DNA from 2 places in the Bacillus sp. JZ109 genome. Region 2 is predicted to be linked to the other one. Evidence: predicted binding sites of a transcription regulator. Region 2 holds the regulator's gene; the other holds the start of a gene.

Region 1 (8,931 bases), 1.1 Mb from region 2:
AATCTTCTGTTCCGCCGGTTTAAAATGAGTAAAATCCGTTTTATTCTTGATGTTATTTCCAAATACAAACACAACAGGATTCCCGGCCGCCCAGCCATTACCTTGGCAGAAGATATCTTATGTTTTCATCAAGATAAAAAAATCCCCCTCTTTCAAGGGGGATTTTCACGAGCGTTTCCGATATACAACGTAGCTGCGGGTCAGATACTTGAGCGGCAGACTGAACACATGAACCAATCTCGTAAACGGCCACAGGATAAAAACGACGTATCCTATCACAATATGAAACTTAAACCATAGCGGGACACTCTCCATCAAAGAGGCGTCAGGCCTGAACAAAACGATTTCCCTGAACCAGGGCCCGACTGTGGTCCGGTAATCAAATCCTTTCGAATCAATGTTGAGAAACGTGGCCGCAACGCCTGACAGCATCATGAACAGCAGCAGGAGGAGCGTAAGGATATCGGATGGCGAGCTCGTTTTGCGGATTCTTTTGTCAAACAGCCTTCTGTACGTCAGGATGACAAGTCCGGTACATGCCGCAATGCCCGCCGGCAAGCCAGCGCCAATCGCCATTTTGTGATACATATGCTCTGAAATGCCAAGGGAAGCATACACGCCTTCTGGGATCAGAATCCCCATGACATGCCCGCCGACAACGCACAGCAGTCCCCAGTGAAAAAGTGTGCTGCCCGCCGCAAGTTTTTTCTTTTCTAACAGCTCGCTTGATTTCGCCGTCCAGCCAAATTGGTCATGCTGGTAGCGGTAAATATGGCCGCCGATAAAGATCGTCAATACAATGTATGGCATAATACCCCAGAGGATCTGCCCGCTCATGCCTGAACAGCCCCTTCAACGCTTTCACGTACGCCGATGGTTTCAAGCGCGGCCAGCAGCACGTGCAGCAGTTCAGCGTATATACTGTCATTTTTTTCGAGACGGGATGCCAGCTCCCTCACATTGGACAGATATTTCTCAAACACGCTTCTCGCTGCTTCAATTTCTGCAGCCGCAGCAAATTCCAGCATCAGCGGCAGATAATCAGGCAGCTCTTTCTCTGTCGGCAGAAAACCGGATTGCTCGTATGCGTTTTTTAAATGCAGCAATTCAATGCCGCGTTCCCTTTGCTCGCCCGAGTTAAAGTAGGTGACATACATATTTGTTTTTTTTCCAAAGTCGAACGTATAGACATAGTGTTCAATCAGCGCTTCCGGTGAAAAGCTGGCTGACGCCTCGAAAAAGTGCAGCAGCTTCTCTCGGATTTGCCGGTTGCCGATTTCATGGATAAGAGCCTTCCATTCGGGAATCTCGGCTCTCCACTCTTCATCCGGATAAGAGAGAAGAGAGGAAAGAGCGGAGAACGTAATTTGCCGGTCTGTGGTGTTCATCTTGTTACACCTCATTTATCAAAAGTTAGAAACAGGAGCCGGGGCCGCCTGAAAATGATAAGCCGCAGCTCCCTTGTTCAGCATATAAATCTGAAACTTCTTCTCGATGACTGCTCGGTATCACAAAGCGGTCATCATATTTGGCAATCGCAAGCAGCCGATACATATCTTCAATTTGCTGTTCTGTTAAGCCGATACTGGAGATCAGTTTCGGGTCGATTGATTTATTCGTCTGGATCGCTCTCATATACTGGCGCATGACAGACATTTTCTTTAACGTTGACCGAATATGATCCGTATCACCGGCCGTTAACAGCTGCGCCAAATAGTCTATCGGTATTCTCATTTGGTCGATAGCCGGAAAAATATCTTCCGCGGATTGCCGGCTGCCTTTTCCTTCAAAGAGATTCATAATCGGACTGAGCGGCGGAATGTACCACACCATTGGCAGCGTGCGGTACTCAGGATGAAGCGGCAGCGCAATCTTCCAGTCAATGATCATTTTATAGATCGGCGATTGCTGCGCAGCCTCTATCCATTCAGCCGGAATGCCTTGTTCTTTTGCCAGTTTGGCAACCTCAGGATCATTTGGATCAAGAAAAACGTCCAATTGGGAATGGTAGAGATCCTTTTCATTTTCAACAGATGCCGCTTCCTCCACTTTGTCCGCATCGTAAAGCATGACGCCGAGGTAGCGGATTCTGCCAACACACGTCTCAGAGCAGATGGTCGGCAGTCCCGCCTCCAAACGCGGAAAGCAGAGTGTGCATTTTTCCGCTTTGTTCGTTTGCCAGTTAAAATAGACTTTTTTATAAGGACAGGATGAGACGCAATATCTCCATGAACGGCATGCGTTTTGATCCACAAGCACAATGCCGTCCTCCTCGCGTTTGTACATGGCGCCGGATGGACAGGATGAGACGCACGCCGGGTTGATGCAGTGCTCGCAAATACGGGGCAAATACATCATAAAGACCTCATCGAATTCTGTTTTGATCGATTCCTCCATCTTTTGTACGTTGGGATCTTCAAGTCCCGTTATGTGGCCGCCCGCGAGATCATCCTCCCAGTTCGGTCCCCATTCGATATTCATGAAATCCCCCGTCAAGGACGATTTCGGGCGTGCTACTGGCTGGTGTTTTTTCTGCGGGCTGTTCGTTAATGTTTCATAATCATAGTTCCAGGGCTCATAGTAATCATCAATCGACGGCTGATTCGGATTATAGAAAAGGCCTGCAAGCCGATTGGTTTTCGAGCCCGATTTCAGCTCGAGCTTTCCTTTTTTCAATGTCCAGCCGCCTTTATATTTGTCCTGGTCCTCCCATTGCTTCGGGTAGCCGATGCCCGGCTTTGTTTCTACATTATTGAAGTACATATATTCCGCACCGGAACGGTTTGTCCACGTGTTTTTGCAAGTGACGCTGCACGTGTGGCAGCCGATGCATTTATCCAAGTTCATGACCATACCGATTTGCGCTTTAATCTTCAAGCCAATCGACCTCCTTCAGCTTGCGGATGACGACGTTCAGGTCGCGCTGATTCCCCGTTGGACCGTAATAATTAAAGCCGTAGCTGAGCTGGGCGTAGCCACCGATCATCTGTGTCGGCTTGACGTGAATCCTTGTCGGGCTGTTATGGGTGCCTCCGCGGTTATTCGTCAGCTTTGTTCCTGGCACGTTGATGTGGCGGTCCTGGGCATGGTGCATAAACGCCATTCCTTTAGGAATCCGATGAGACAAAACGGCTCTCGCGACGACAACACCATTTCGGTTAAAGCATTCAATCCAATCGTTGTCTTTGATATCCGTGTCCTCTGCATCATCTTTATTCATCCACACGGTTGGCCCGCCGCGGAACAGCGTCAGCATTGGCAGTGAATCAAAATACATGCTGTGGACAGACCATTTATTATGCGGCGTCAAATAATTGAGGACGATTTCTTTTCCCTCTTGATCAGGCCGCTTGCTCAGAAACGGGCGATGCTGAAGGATCGGTTTGAATGTCGCCATCGTTTCACCGAATTCCATCATCAGTTCATGATCGACATAATAGGATTGTCTGCCTGTCAGCGTCCGCCACGGAATTAATTTTTCAACATTCGTTGTAAACGGCGAATACCTGCGCCCTCCTTTTTCAGAGCCGGAAAACGCTGGAGACGTGATCACCGTTTTCGGCTGGGCTGTAATTTGTTCGAACGTAAAGCATTCTTCCTCGCGTTCTTCCGCCAGGTCTTTCAGCTTCAGGTTTGTGATGTTTTCAAGTGATTCCCATGCTTTTACTGCGACCTTTCCATTCGAAGTGGATGATAGGGTTAAAATCGCTTCTGCAGCCTGCTTTGCTTCACTTATATTCGGACATCCCTTTGCCACACTGTCCGAGGTGATTTCTCCCAATCTCTGTTTGAGTGATTCATATTCATCGGCTATTGACCAGCTCATCCCTTTTGTTCCGCTCGGCTTTAAAGCAACGTTCGGACCAAGTGCAGTCATTTTATGAAAAATGTGTTTGTAATCCCGTTCAACGACTTGGATGTTCGGCATCGTTTTTCCCGGAATGGCTTCACATTCGCCCTTGCTCCAGTCATTGATTTTGCCGAATGGCTGGGCCAATTCCTGCATGGTGTCGTGGAGGAGCGGCGTCGCAACCACTTCTTTCACCGGCTCCATATTGACTTCTTCTGCCAGATCGGAAACGGCTTTTGACAGCGCCTTGAAAATATCCCAGTCTGACTTCGATTCCCACGGAGCTGAGATCGCCGGAGCAAATGGATGAATGAACGGATGCATATCTGTGCTGCTGAGATCGTGTTTTTCATACCATGTCGCCGCCGGCAGCACGATATCGGAATACAGCGCCGTACCGGCCATTCGGAAGTCAAGATTGATTAACAAGTCGAGCTTTCCTTCCGGCGCCTGCTCCCGCCATTTAATTTCTTCAGGGCGGATGCTGTCGCTGTCGTCATTCATCAAGCCGTTTGTCGTCCCCAACAAATGCTTGAGAAAATATTCATGCCCTTTTCCTGAGCTCGAGATCAGATTTGCCCGCCATACGAAGAGATTTCTTGGGAAATTCACTTCATTATCAGGATCTTCAATCGCGAATTTCAGTTTTTTCTCTTGGAGCTGTGAGGCCACGTACGCACCAACGTCTTCAGGTGTTTCTGCCCCTGCTTTTTCAGCTTCTTTATACAGATCGATGCCATTTTGATTGAAAGTCGGGTAAGACGGAAGCCACCCCAGCCGCGCGGCCAGCACATTGTAATCAGCGTGGTGCTTGTAACGGGATGACGCAGCAATCGGTGATGCCAAATCACTGATCGGCTGGTCCTCATAACGCCACTGATCTGTCGCAAAGTAGAAAAATGAGGTGCCGTTTTGCAGCTTGGGCACGCCCTCCCAGTCCTTTGCAGTTGCAATCGTCTGCCACCCTTCAGCAGGTCGGAGCTTTTCCTGCCCCACGTAATGGGCCCAGCCTCCGCCGTTTACGCCTTGGGCGCCTACAAGTAAAACAAGATTTAACACCGCTCGGTAGATCGTGTCGGAGTTGAACCAGTGGTTAATGCCGGCCCCTACGATAATCATGGACCGGCCGTCTGTATCGATCGCATTTTGAGCAAACTCTCTGGCAATCTTAACGACAGCTTCTTTTTTGATTCCTGTCATTTGTTCCTGCCAGGCAGGCGTAAACGGCTCAGGATCATCATAGGAGACAGCCGATCGTTCGCCGATACCCCGGTTCACGCCGTAGTTAGCCAGTATCAAGTCAAACACGGTCGTGATGTACGTTTCTTCACCGTTCAGGTTCATTTTTTTAATAGGTAGATCCCGCTCGAGCACTTTGTTTCCGTCATTTGAAAAATACGGGATGCGCACCGTGCCGATTTCGTCCTCTATTCCCAGCACAGAGAGACGGGGTTCAATCGGTTCCCCGGTTTCTTCATCAATCATGTGCAGGTTCCATTTCTGCTGCCCGTCCCAGCGCGATCCCATTGTCCCTTGGGGTATGGCAAATGAACTTGTTTGTTCATCCCAAACCGCAGGCTTCCACTGATCATGCTTTGTCTTCCGCCCGATGTCCTTCGCATGCAGAAACCGTCCCGCTGTGTATACGCCATTTTCTTTTGACAGGGTGACGAGAAATGGAAAATCAGTGTATTGCTTCGCGTACTCAATAAAACGTTCAGTTTCTTGGTTCACGTAAAATTCCTGCAGAATGACATGACCCATCGCCATCGCAAGTGCCCCGTCAGTCCCTTGGCGAATACTCAGCCAGTCATCCGCGAACTTTGAGGATTCCGCAAAATCCGGACTGATCGAAATGACCTTAGCGCCTTTATAGCGGGCCTCCGCCAAAAAATGCGCGTCAGGCGTTCTCGTTAACGGAACGTTGGAGCCCCATGTGATGATATAGCCGGAATTGTACCAATCACTGCTTTCCGGAACGTCCGTCTGGTCACCCCAAATTTGCGGGGATGCTGGTGGAAGATCCGCATACCAGTCATAAAAACTGAGCATAGGGCCTCCGATTAACGACATAAACCGGGAGCCTGATGCATGGCTGATCATGGACATGGCCGGAATCGGAGAAAAACCGACGTTTCGGTCAGGCCCGTATTTCATCACTGTATACAGCAGAGAGGCTGAAATCAGCTTCAGCACCTCCGGCCATTCAGCGCGCACAAAACCGCCTTTCCCTCTCGCCTGTTTATAGGACTTCGCTTTTTCAGGGTTTTCGACGATCGATTTCCAGGCGTCCAATGGATTTTGATGTTCTTGCAGTGCCTCCCGCCATAAATTAATCAGTACACCGCGCACGTATGGATATTTCACACGCAGCGGGCTGTAGATATACCATGAAAAGCTGGCCCCCCGCGGGCAGCCTCTCGGTTCAAAATCAGGCATATCCGGGCCTGTTGATGGATAATTCAAATTTTGCCCTTCCCACGTGACAATTCCGTTTTTCACATAAATATTCCAGCTGCAAGACCCTGTACAGTTGACGCCGTGGGTGGAGCGAACGACTTTGTCGTACTGCCATCTGTTTCTGTATACATTCTCCCAATCGCGATCCTCGCGGGTAGTTTGGCTATGTTTATTTGAATGGTGTTCGATAGGAGAGAAATAATTCAATCTCCTAAACAACGGACTCATTTTCTTTTTCTTCATGAGAGTTCACTCCTTCCGAGTCAGGTGATGCTAAGTTCACTATAAACAGAGACAGCGTGTTTCCTTGTGAACTATGTCACACACTCCGCTTTTTTCACAAAATGTTCACACAAAGGAGAAGGAAGGCTGCGTTCAGGCAGAACGCTTGGGTCATTAGCCGCCTTTCAAAGATCAAAAAAACCGGCTCTATTTAAGAACCGGGCTCGGCGTTTTCATCCTGTGATGTATGCAGATACCGCAAAAATAATTGATAGGAACAAAAAACATTTTGCTGAAGCATAGCCAAAAAGTTCATTTGCAGCTGCGGATGATAAGACATCATTTTCTTAAATATGTAATATGGGATGTTGAGAATCAGAATGTCTGAAGTGGCATTGACTGAGATAAAGGGCGATAAATAAAGCCCGCCTTTTTCATCAATCGGAAACACATCGCCTTTTTCCCACAGCGCAACGGTTTTCGACCCTTCAGGGAGCCTTGTGTCCATAAAACGGACACTGCCTTTTAATACAATATAAACAGATTGAGAATGAAGAAAAGATGGAGACTGATCACATGAGCCGCGGATAAACGTGCCGTTTTTCAGCAAGGTTTCGACAATGGATAGAGGCACTTCATTAAACATAGGAAGTTGTTTCAGAAATAATAAATAGTCACACTGATTCATAGGAAAACCTCCTGTGCTAAGGATAGCTTTAGTGTAGCTCGACTGAGCCTGTACAGCAGTGATGTATTTCACAGCCTGTATGATGAATGTCACTTATCAGGAGGGTGACTGCATTTATAATGAAAGAAAAAAGGAGGATTTCGATGAAGGCGCTGATTCCGAAGCAGCACGGCGCGTGGGCGATGCTGCTGATCCCATTTTTACTCGGCATGGTCAAGGGAGGCCCCGTTATTTGGCATATTCCGCTCTTCCTAGGCTGGCTTTTCCTATACTTAGCGGTTTATCCCGTTACGCTTGCCTTAAAAAAGAAACAAAGCAAACCATATCAAAAGTGGATGTGTTATTACGGTTTTCCCGCCTGCTGCTTTTTGATGATCTCGGTCTTTCATAAGCCGCCTCTCATCTGGATGGGCGTTTCTTTACTGCCGCTGTTTCTCATACATATGTATTTTGCCCGCAGAAAAAACGAACGAGCCCTATTGAATGATGTTGCAGGTGTCTTGTTCTTTTGTTCGGGCGGGTTTGCGAGCTGCTGGCTGGGGATGGGAACCCTCGACGGCTGGGCTTGGTTTATTTTCTTGCAGTCTGCTTTATTTTTTATCGGGAGTTCCTTTTATGTGAAATCGGTGATTCGTGAAAGAAAAAACAGGACATTTGCATACTGGTCATGGGGATATCACCTGCTGCTCCCCTTTTTATCCGCTCTTTTCGGAGCAGGATGGGCGTTTCTCGCTTTTATCCCGAGCAGCTTGCGGGCATGGTTTTTTCATGGAAGAGATTGGCCCGTAAAAACGATTGGCATTCTGGAAATCGTGAATGCCTGCTTCTTTTTTGCCGTCATGTGCCTCTTTATGACAAGGTAAAAAAACAAGGACACCGCTGTCCTTGTTTTTTTCAGTCAATATTGCAAATCTCCAGCGGGCAATTTTCACACTCAATCTCACATCGTAAATAGTCCCGCTTGTGCAAAATAATTTTTCCGGATTCGTCTATCGAAATAACCCCTTTTTTGCGGAGATCTCCCAGCATACGGTTGATGCTTTCCCGTGCAGCCGCACAAAACTTTGCCAAATCCTGATTTGTCAGGACAATGTTAATCAGAATGCCGTCGCTTCGCTTCACTCCGTAGCTGTTTGATAAGCGGATAAGGGTAGAATAGAGCGCCCCCTTTTTGCCATGAAGAAGCAGATCCCTGATTTTGGACTGAATCTTCCGGAGGTGCGTGCTCATCCATTTCATGAACTCAAATGTCAAAGCGCCGTTTTGGATTAATTCTTTTTCCAGCTTATTTTTATTAATGACGAGCACCTCGCCATCCTCTAGCACTTTTGCACTGAGCATATACCTTGGTTCTTCAGTGAAAAGTGTTAATTCTCCGACGATATCATGCTTTTGGCAGATTCTAAGCGTCAGGTCTTTTCCATCAGATGTCAGCTTGCCGATTTCAATGAGTCCTGATTGAATCAGATAAAGCTCTTCTGCATCCATTCCTTCTCGAAACAAATACGTGTGTTTTTCCATTTTTCTTTTCGTGCTGATCGATTCCAGCAATTCATGCAGATCGCTGGAAATAAGATCACTATCAGATGGTCGAACAGAGAGAAAATTCATGAGCTCACCTCGAAGAAAGTCACGTTGTGTGTTTATTGTAACGTGAATTGATTTGTACCCATCGAGAAAAAACTAACAATCTTGTGAATGCCCCAGTGTT
Region 2 (8,931 bases):
TTCATTATACGTTTATGAAATATTTTTTTGATTCTATCGAACGAATCCATGCGCCAGCCGTGTACAAAGATGACATTGGGTTGATCTATATCATTTTTATTTAAAAAAACCTCCCCTTTTAAAGTATCATTAACAGGATTCCCAGTTTGAATTAAGGATTCATAACAAAATGTTCCAACCCTATAATTTTTTTTAGATTCATTCAAGTCAATTGAAACATCAGCTATATTTGCACTGTAAAATTCCTCTCTATCATCGATATCGGCTGCAATAGCAGCAGAAAAATGTTTATCTTTGCTTCTTTTTCTGTGTAAATCATATAAAGCCAAGCGATCTATCATTTCTGAAAAATGCACTATTAAGTCCTCCTTGGTAATCATAAAAAACTAATATTAGATTTAATAATTGGAATGTCGGTCTCCATAGAGTAGGGATCAATATTATCAAGATGTTGGTGGAAGAACCTAACTACATCGCCAGTGAATTTACATACATCGTCTTAGTAGCTAAAAAGCAGCACAAATAGACATTTTAATAGGATTTCTTTTGACAATGTTTTCCTTGGGGAAACGTCTAAGAGTGTTGGTGACACTATTTATTTAGATAACTGGGGCTTTTTTATCTTATGAGAGGATACCATCTCCTGTCTGCAATAGGGAGAGAAGTAACAGAGGATTTGCACGAATAATTTTTAAACCCTTTTTATAATCATAACAGAAATGCAGTTTACTGAAGTTACAGTAAGCCGTTTGTTAAAGGTAAACAGGAATCTGAGCGGGTAGATTTTTTGTATTTTGGTCAATTGATTAGTTCATATCGGGATTATCAAAACTATTGAAAATCGATATAGAACAGTGCTGAAAAAATCAAACTACGAAAGACAAAAAAAAAGAAGCTTCTCACAAGTTCAATGAACTCATGAGAAGCCTCGAAATTTACAAATGGCATCAATAGGGCATCAAAAATGACGTCCGTTGCCGACAAACCTTTGTAAATCAAGGTTTTTTTGTCGGTTTTACATCATGCCGCCCATACCGCCCATGCCGCCCATGTCAGGCATTCCGCCGCCAGCGTTTTCTTCTGGCTTGTCAGCGACAACGGCTTCAGTTGTTAAGAACATTGCAGCTACAGACGCAGCGTTTTGAAGAGCTGAGCGTGTAACTTTTGTTGGGTCAACGATACCTTTTTCGATCATGTTTACCCATTCGCCAGTTGCAGCGTTGAAGCCTACGCCGATTTCTTCGTTTTTGAGGCGCTCAACGATGACAGATCCTTCAAGACCAGCATTGTGTGCGATTTGACGGATTGGCTCTTCAAGCGCGCGAAGCACGATGTTGATACCAGTTTGAGCATCGCCTTCAGCTTCAACTGCAGCGACTTTGTTATATACGTTTACAAGCGCTGTACCACCACCGGATACGATGCCTTCTTCAACAGCTGCGCGAGTTGAGTTCAGGGCGTCTTCGATGCGAAGTTTACGCTCTTTCAGTTCAGTTTCAGTCGCAGCGCCGACTTTGATGACAGCTACGCCGCCAGCAAGTTTAGCAAGACGCTCTTGTAATTTTTCTCTGTCGAATTCAGAAGTTGTTTCTTCCACTTGAGCGCGGATTTGAGTCACGCGGGCAGAAATTTTGTCTGTTTCGCCAGCGCCTTCAACGATTGTTGTGTTTTCTTTAGTAACGACAACTTTAGAAGCGCGTCCCAATTGAGCGATTTGAGTAGATTTCAGGTCAAGACCAAGATCTTCTGTGATGACTTCTCCGCCAGTAAGGACAGCGATGTCTTCAAGCATTGCTTTACGGCGGTCACCGAAGCCAGGAGCTTTAACAGCCACTGCGTTGAATGTGCCGCGAAGTTTGTTCACAACAAGTGTAGCAAGTGCTTCGCCTTCAACATCCTCAGCGATCAGAAGCAATGGTTTGCCTTGCTGAACAACCTGCTCAAGCACAGGAAGGATTTCTTGAATGTTTGTGATTTTTTTGTCTGTGATTAAGATGTAAGGATTGTCAAGAACCGCTTCCATCTTATCAGAGTCAGTTACCATGTAAGGAGACGCATATCCGCGGTCGAATTGCATACCTTCAACAACTTCAAGCTCAGTTGTGAAGCCTTTAGACTCTTCGATTGTGATAACGCCGTCGTTTCCTACGCGCTCCATTGCTTCAGCGATAAGGCTTCCGACTTCCTCATCAGCAGCAGAGATCGCAGCAACCTGAGCGATAGACTCTTTGCCTTCGATTGGCTTAGAAATTTCTTTTAAGTTTTCGATCGCAACCGCTACAGCTTGTTCCATCCCTTTACGCACGCCTACAGGGTTAGCGCCTGCTGTTACGTTTTTAAGGCCTTCACGAATCATTGCTTGCGCAAGAACTGTTGCAGTTGTTGTACCGTCACCGGCAACATCGTTTGTTTTGCTGGCTACTTCAGCAACAAGCTTAGCACCCATGTTTTCAAACGCGTCTTCCAGCTCGATTTCTTTAGCGATTGTTACACCGTCATTTGTGATTAACGGAGAACCGAATTTTTTCTCTAGAACCACGTTGCGTCCTTTTGGTCCTAAAGTTACTTTAACAGCATCAGCAAGTGCATCGACACCGCGAAGCATTGCGCGGCGAGCTTCTTCACTAAACTTAATTTCTTTTGCCATGTTTACAAGACCTCCTCAAATGTTTTAAGTATTGTTTATTTAAGAATTAGCCGATAACAGCTAAAATGTCGCTTTCACGTAAGATTAAGTATTCAGTACCTTCATATTTCACTTCAGTACCTGCGTATTTTGAGAAGATAATGCGGTCGCCCTCTTTTACTTCTAAAGCAACGCGCTCTCCGCTTTCTAACACGCGACCTGAACCAGCTGCCACGATTTTGCCTTCTTGCGGTTTTTCTTTTGCAGAATCCGGCAACACAATTCCGCTGGCAGTTTTTTCTTCAGATTCTACGAGTTCAATGACAACGCGATCACCTAATGGCTTTAACAATGTAATAACCTCCTCAATAGTATGAATATGTAATTTTAGCACTCAGCACTAAAGAGTGCTAACACAATTCTTATAATAAAGAATCTCCCTTCCAATTTCAAGTGATAAGATAAAAAATTTTTCACGCTTACATCATTCTTTTCCGCTCCCTTTTCCGTTAGCTTTTTCACCCCCCGTACCGATTATGTTACAATAGCTGTAGAGATGAACGAAACCCACTTAACAAAGGAGTACATACCATTTGAGAAAACAGTATTGGTTTATTATTTTGACATATATCATCATGCAGTTTTCCGCATTAATCGCGATTCCCTTGTTATTTAAATTCGGTTATGCCGGAGGACAGCCTACAGATGAAAATATGCTGCATGCACAAGGTTTATGGTCCGTTATCAGCTTTATCGCCTGTCTCGTTGTTGTTCTGCTCATTCTGAGAACCGTTCCGAAAGAAACGCTGCGAAACGGACAGAAGGACTCAATCGGACTTTCTATCCTTTGGGCGATAGCCGGTTTTTTCATTGCCCTTTTCTCTCAAGGAATAGCAGGCTCTATTGAATATTATGTTTTTGGCATCGGAAGAGAATCAGAAAATACACAAGCGATTCTGGATGTCATTCAGGCAGTCCCGCTCATGATTATCGTTTCTTCCATCGTCGGGCCTATATTAGAAGAAATCATCTTCAGAAAAATCATTTTCGGCGCGCTGTACGAAAAAACGAATTTCTTTTTCGCAGGACTGATCAGCTCGGTTATCTTCGGTATTGTTCACGCTGATTTGAAGCATCTTCTTCTATATACAGCAATGGGCTTTACCTTTGCCTTTTTATATGCGAGAACAAAACGGATATGGGTGCCGATTTTCGCCCATTTAATGATGAATACATTCGTCGTCATCATGCAGCTTGAGCCTGTTCGGAATTACCTTGAACAGCAGAGCACACAAATGCAATTGATTATTGGAGGATTATTTTTATGAGAAACCCGGTAGTTTGGGGAATGATCTACTTTGCCGTAGGGTGCATCTTTACTTATCTTGCCGCAAGCTCGCCAGGCAGCATGTGGTCATTTTACTCCATCCTGCTGATGGTGTTCGCCGCTTACAACATCAGCATTTCTTTTAAGATGTTCGCCTTTTCATTTAAAATCAAAAAGAACCAGAAATAAAGAAAATCCATTTCTGAACGAGAAATGGATTCAAATTAAATCCTAAAACGGCTTTCGTTTTAGGATTTTGTCATTTTCAGCGTGATTGAAATCCCTTGAAGTCTAGGAAAGGCGAGCATTGGAGCGGAGCGAATGTTTTCATTCGTGAGCACCAACGCACAGACTTGACAACGAATGCGGGGGTTTGTCAACACGCTGAATCCATTTCTCTCATGAGAAATGGATTTTTTATTATTGCCCGGAAGACACGTCCTGATCGGCTGCACTGCTTTTCTGTGCTTTCCGATAAGCGGCCTTCGATATAAGGATACTGATTTCATATAAAATCAAAAGCGGGACTGTGACCATCATATGGGACAGAAGCTCAGGCGGTGTAATCAGGGCTGCGATCACCAGCAGCGTAAAATACGCATACTTTCTGATTTTCGCCAAGAACATCGGTGTCACAATTCCGAGCCTGGTCAAAAACATGAGGATGACCGGCATTTGGAACAGCAGTCCAAACGGAATCGTCAGCTGCAGAAGAAAATGAAAATATTCATTAATTCCGATCACCTGATTGACATTCAAGTCCTGAGAAATCCGCTTCATAAAATCAACAACAAAAGGAAATAAAATATAATATGAAAAAGATAAGCCCGCTAAAAACAGCAAAATAGAGATCGGAATGTAGCTGAGCGTTACTTTGCGCTCTTTCTCATAGAGGCCCGGGCTCACAAAAGCCCAAAGCTGATAAAGAATAACCGGCGAGGTCAAGACTATGCCGATGATAAATGCAAATTGCATAAACACATAAAGCGGGTCTGTCAGGTTAAACGCGTTAAGCGTAAGCTGCTTCGCTTCATCTGTTTCTTGCAGGTACACAATAATCGGCTTTGCTAAAAAAAATCCAGCAATAAAGAAAACGACAAACGCCAGCGCTACAATCAGCAACCGTTTTCGAAGCTCAGCAATATGCTCCAGCAGCGACATTTGATTCACTTTCATTCGTGTCATCCTAACTTACTGATCTTCTTTCTTTTTTTCCTCTTCATCACTCGTTAATCCTTTAGTAGCGTTTTTGAATTCACGAAGTGTGTCTCCCGCTGCTTTCCCCAATTCAGGCAGCTTTTTGGGACCGAAGATAATCAGAGCAACGATTGCGATAACAGCAAGGCTTCCAGGACCGATCGGCATATTTGGGCTCCTCCTTTCCCTCTATTCGATTTCCTCTAAAACTGAATAATGCTTCAAAAAATAAACCAGTGACTGAAGCTCAACTGCTAAATCTATATGATGAATTCGAATGTGTTCCGGCACATTCAAACGGGCCGGCGTAAAATTAAGGATTCCCTTGATTCCTAATGCGACCAATCTGTCTGTAATGGATTGAGCGGCAACTGCAGGCACTGTAAGAATGGCAACTGATTCATCTTTTACGTGTTGTTCAAGGTCATCAAGGTTATAGACGGGCACGCCGCCTACCTCAGTTCCTATTTTACTCTCATTTATATCAAAAGCCATAGAAATTTTTGTGTTATTGTTTTTTGTGAAATTATAGTGAAGAAATGCCGTTCCCAAGTTCCCGACACCAATCAAGATGACGTCTGTCATCTCATCCTGATCAAGCGTTTTCCGGAAAAAAGACAGCAAATAATCCACATTATATCCGTATCCTTTTTTGCCAAGAGCTCCAAAATAGGAAAAATCCCTCCGAATCGTGGCAGAATCAACCTTTACGGCATCACTGAGTTCAGCGGATGATACACGCTGTTTTCCTGACGCATGCAGATTCTTTAAAAAGCGATAGTAAAGCGGCAGCCGTTTCGCCGTCGCCTGCGGAATTTTTGATTGATCCTTATTCATTTTTGGTCCTCCAAATTATACTCGGATAGTTCTCTTTTAAAGTCACCGTTTTTCCCGCCTGTCTTCTCCAGCAAGAAAGTAGGGCCGATGACCATCCCCTTATCAAGGGCCTTGCACATATCGTAAACGGTAAGAGCGCACACCGATGCAGAAGTGAGCGCTTCCATTTCCACACCTGTACTCCCTTTCGTTTTGACCTGTGCTTTTATATGAAGTATAACTTCTGCTTCTTTTATTTTCCAGTCAAACGATATATCTACCCCGCTCAATGAAAGCGGATGGCACATCGGAATGATATTCGACGTTTGCTTTGCGGCCATAATGCCTGCCACCTGTGCGACAGCCAGTACATCTCCTTTGCCGATATCGTGACTCTGTATTTTCTCGTACACCTCATTCTTCATGTGTACGCTTGAAACAGCCGCCGCAGTACGGACAGTCGAAGATTTTTCGCTAATATCCACCATCTGGGCTCTGCCCTGTTCATTAAAATGAGAAAATCCATTCATATTAAAACGCTCCTTAAACAGATCATACACTATTTTCTTCTCTATGTCTTATATGGCCAATGTATTGTTTGCTGACTTCTGGTTCATAAGCTACACTTAACTTATTATAGCAGAGGTGAAATAATATGATGATCTTACAAATTAATCAGCTGTCCAAATCATTTGGTGCTGATACTATTTTAAACAATATAAAACTGGAAGTCAGAAATCGTGATCGCATCGCCATTGTAGGAAGAAATGGCGCCGGAAAATCCACGCTCCTTAAAATTATCGCAGGCCAGCTTTCGTATGAGAAGGGCGAAATTATTAAACCGAAAGATATTACAATGGGATATCTCGCCCAGCATACTGGCTTGGATTCTAAGCTTACCATAAAAGAAGAGCTGCTGACTGTTTTTGACCACTTAAAAGCAATGGAAAAGGAAATGCGGGCTATGGAAGAAAAAATGGCGGCAGCTGACCCGGGTGAATTAGAAAGCATCATGAAAACCTACGACCGCCTTCAGCAGGAATTCAAAGATAAAGGCGGCTATCAATATGAAGCGGATGTAAGATCTGTGCTGCATGGTCTCGGCTTCAGCCATTTTGACGATTCTACACAGGTTCAAAGCCTCAGCGGAGGCCAAAAAACAAGACTGGCTTTAGGTAAGCTTCTGTTAACACAGCCTGATTTGCTCATTCTCGATGAGCCGACAAACCATCTGGATATTGATACGCTTACCTGGCTTGAGCATTATTTGCAAGGCTATTCAGGAGCCATCCTCATCGTTTCGCATGACCGCTACTTTTTGGACAAAGTAGTAAACCAGGTATACGAGGTATCAAGAGCAGAAAGCAAAAAGTATCACGGCAACTACAGCGCTTATCTCGACCAAAAAGCCGCGCATTATGAAAAAGATCTGAAAATGTATGAAAAGCAGCAGGATGAAATCGCAAAGCTTCAGGACTTCGTGGATCGAAATTTGGCGAGAGCCTCTACCACAAAAAGAGCGCAAAGCCGCCGAAAGCAGCTTGAACGAATGGAAGTCATGTCAAAACCGCTCGGCGATGAAAAATCCGCAAACTTTCATTTTGATATTACCAAACAGAGCGGAAATGAAGTCCTCCGTGTTCAGGATCTCACAATCAGCTATGAAAACCAGCCGCCGCTTTTAACAGAGGTATCGTTCATGCTCACAAGAGGAGAAAGCGCCGCGCTTGTCGGCCCTAACGGAATTGGTAAATCAACATTGCTGAAAACATTAATAGACACCCTAAAACCAGATCAGGGAACGATCTCATACGGCTCAAATGTCAGTGTCGGCTATTATGACCAGGAACAGGCTGAGCTGACTTCCTCTAAACGTGTCCTTGATGAGCTGTGGGACGAGTACCCCGGGCTCCCAGAAAAAGAAATCAGAACGTGTCTCGGAAATTTCTTATTCTCCGGAGATGATGTGCTGAAACCAGTTCATTCACTGAGCGGAGGCGAAAAAGCAAGATTGGCTCTAGCTAAGCTGATGCTTCAAAAAGCCAACTTTCTCATCCTTGATGAACCGACGAACCATCTGGATTTAGACAGCAAAGAAGTTCTCGAAAACGCGCTGATTGATTATCCAGGCACACTGTTATTTGTCTCACATGACAGATATTTTATTAACAGAATCGCCACAAGAGTATTGGAGCTTTCTTCAAGCCATATAGAGGAGTATCTGGGAGATTACGATTATTATACAGAGAAAAAAACAGAGCAGCTTGAATTGGAGAAAATGAATCAGCAAGAGGAAACTGATAAAACGCCAGCTACAGTGAAGTCTGACTCCAAACGTTCCTACGAGGAAGAAAAAGAATGGAAAAAGAAAGAGCGCCAACGACTCCGTCGGATTGAAGAAATTGAAACCACCGTTCAAACCATTGAAGAAAACATCAGCCGCAATGATGAATTGCTATGTGACCCTGAAGTCTATCAGGATCATGAAAAAGTACAAGCTATCCATGCAGACAATGAGAAGCTCAATCAGGAGCTGGAATCTCTTTTGTCCGAATGGGAAGAACTATCCACAGAAGAAGATTAAAAAAGTCAAGCACCTCTTTTTAGAGGTGCTTTTTATCCACAGAACATACCCTAATAAGCAAAACAAAGTAAGCGCTTTATACACAATATCCACAAAATATTCTGAATTTATCCACTTTATTAACAGCGACTTCAGCCCTTTATCCATCTATATCTCTATAATTACTCACAGACATGTGGATAAATTGTGAATTATCTGTTAATAACAAACAGATAAAAAGTCTCACGCTATTATCTCGTGAGACTTTGATAAGAAGTCAATTCAAGGCCGGGCTGGCCATTCATATCATACGCACCGCGAATTCCTTTTTCAAAAGCAATTGTACCAGCAGCAGCAATCATCGCAGCATTATCCGTGCATAAAGCTAATGGAGGAATGACA

What was found. The regulator Rex, encoded in region 2, represses fermentation and respiration genes when NADH is low (regulators of the CRP and FNR family bind a similar motif). The targets are predictions, from matches to a motif close to TTGTGAAATATTTCACAA.
Region 1: a site for Rex is predicted at 7,277-7,294, ahead of M1D94_RS01990 (YwiC-like family protein). Genes of this name have one in related genera too.

The regions. Positions count from the first base shown of each region.
Region 1 covers NZ_CP096388.1:379,379-388,309, reverse strand. The annotation lists gene narI (respiratory nitrate reductase subunit gamma) at 166-837, opposite strand; gene narJ (nitrate reductase molybdenum cofactor assembly chaperone) at 834-1,388, opposite strand; gene narH (nitrate reductase subunit beta) at 1,414-2,877, opposite strand; gene M1D94_RS02000 (nitrate reductase subunit alpha) at 2,867-6,553, opposite strand; gene arfM (Crp/Fnr family transcriptional regulator ArfM) at 6,744-7,220, opposite strand; gene M1D94_RS01990 (YwiC-like family protein) at 7,364-8,083, shown strand; gene fnr (fumarate/nitrate reduction transcriptional regulator Fnr) at 8,115-8,831, opposite strand; gene narK (nitrate transporter NarK) at 8,930-8,931, opposite strand, start outside.
Region 2 covers NZ_CP096388.1:3,415,774-3,424,704, forward strand. The annotation lists gene M1D94_RS17940 (alpha/beta hydrolase) at 1-356, opposite strand, end outside; gene groL (chaperonin GroEL) at 1,016-2,647, opposite strand; gene groES (co-chaperone GroES) at 2,694-2,978, opposite strand; gene M1D94_RS17955 (CPBP family intramembrane glutamic endopeptidase) at 3,220-3,954, shown strand; gene M1D94_RS17960 (YdiK family protein) at 3,951-4,142, shown strand; gene tatC (twin-arginine translocase subunit TatC) at 4,374-5,138, opposite strand; gene tatAY (sec-independent protein translocase protein TatAY) at 5,145-5,318, opposite strand; gene M1D94_RS17975 (redox-sensing transcriptional repressor Rex) at 5,340-5,987, opposite strand; gene moaC (cyclic pyranopterin monophosphate synthase MoaC) at 5,984-6,496, opposite strand; gene M1D94_RS17985 (ABC-F family ATP-binding cassette domain-containing protein) at 6,622-8,550, shown strand; gene tsaD (tRNA (adenosine(37)-N6)-threonylcarbamoyltransferase complex transferase subunit TsaD) at 8,781-8,931, opposite strand, start outside.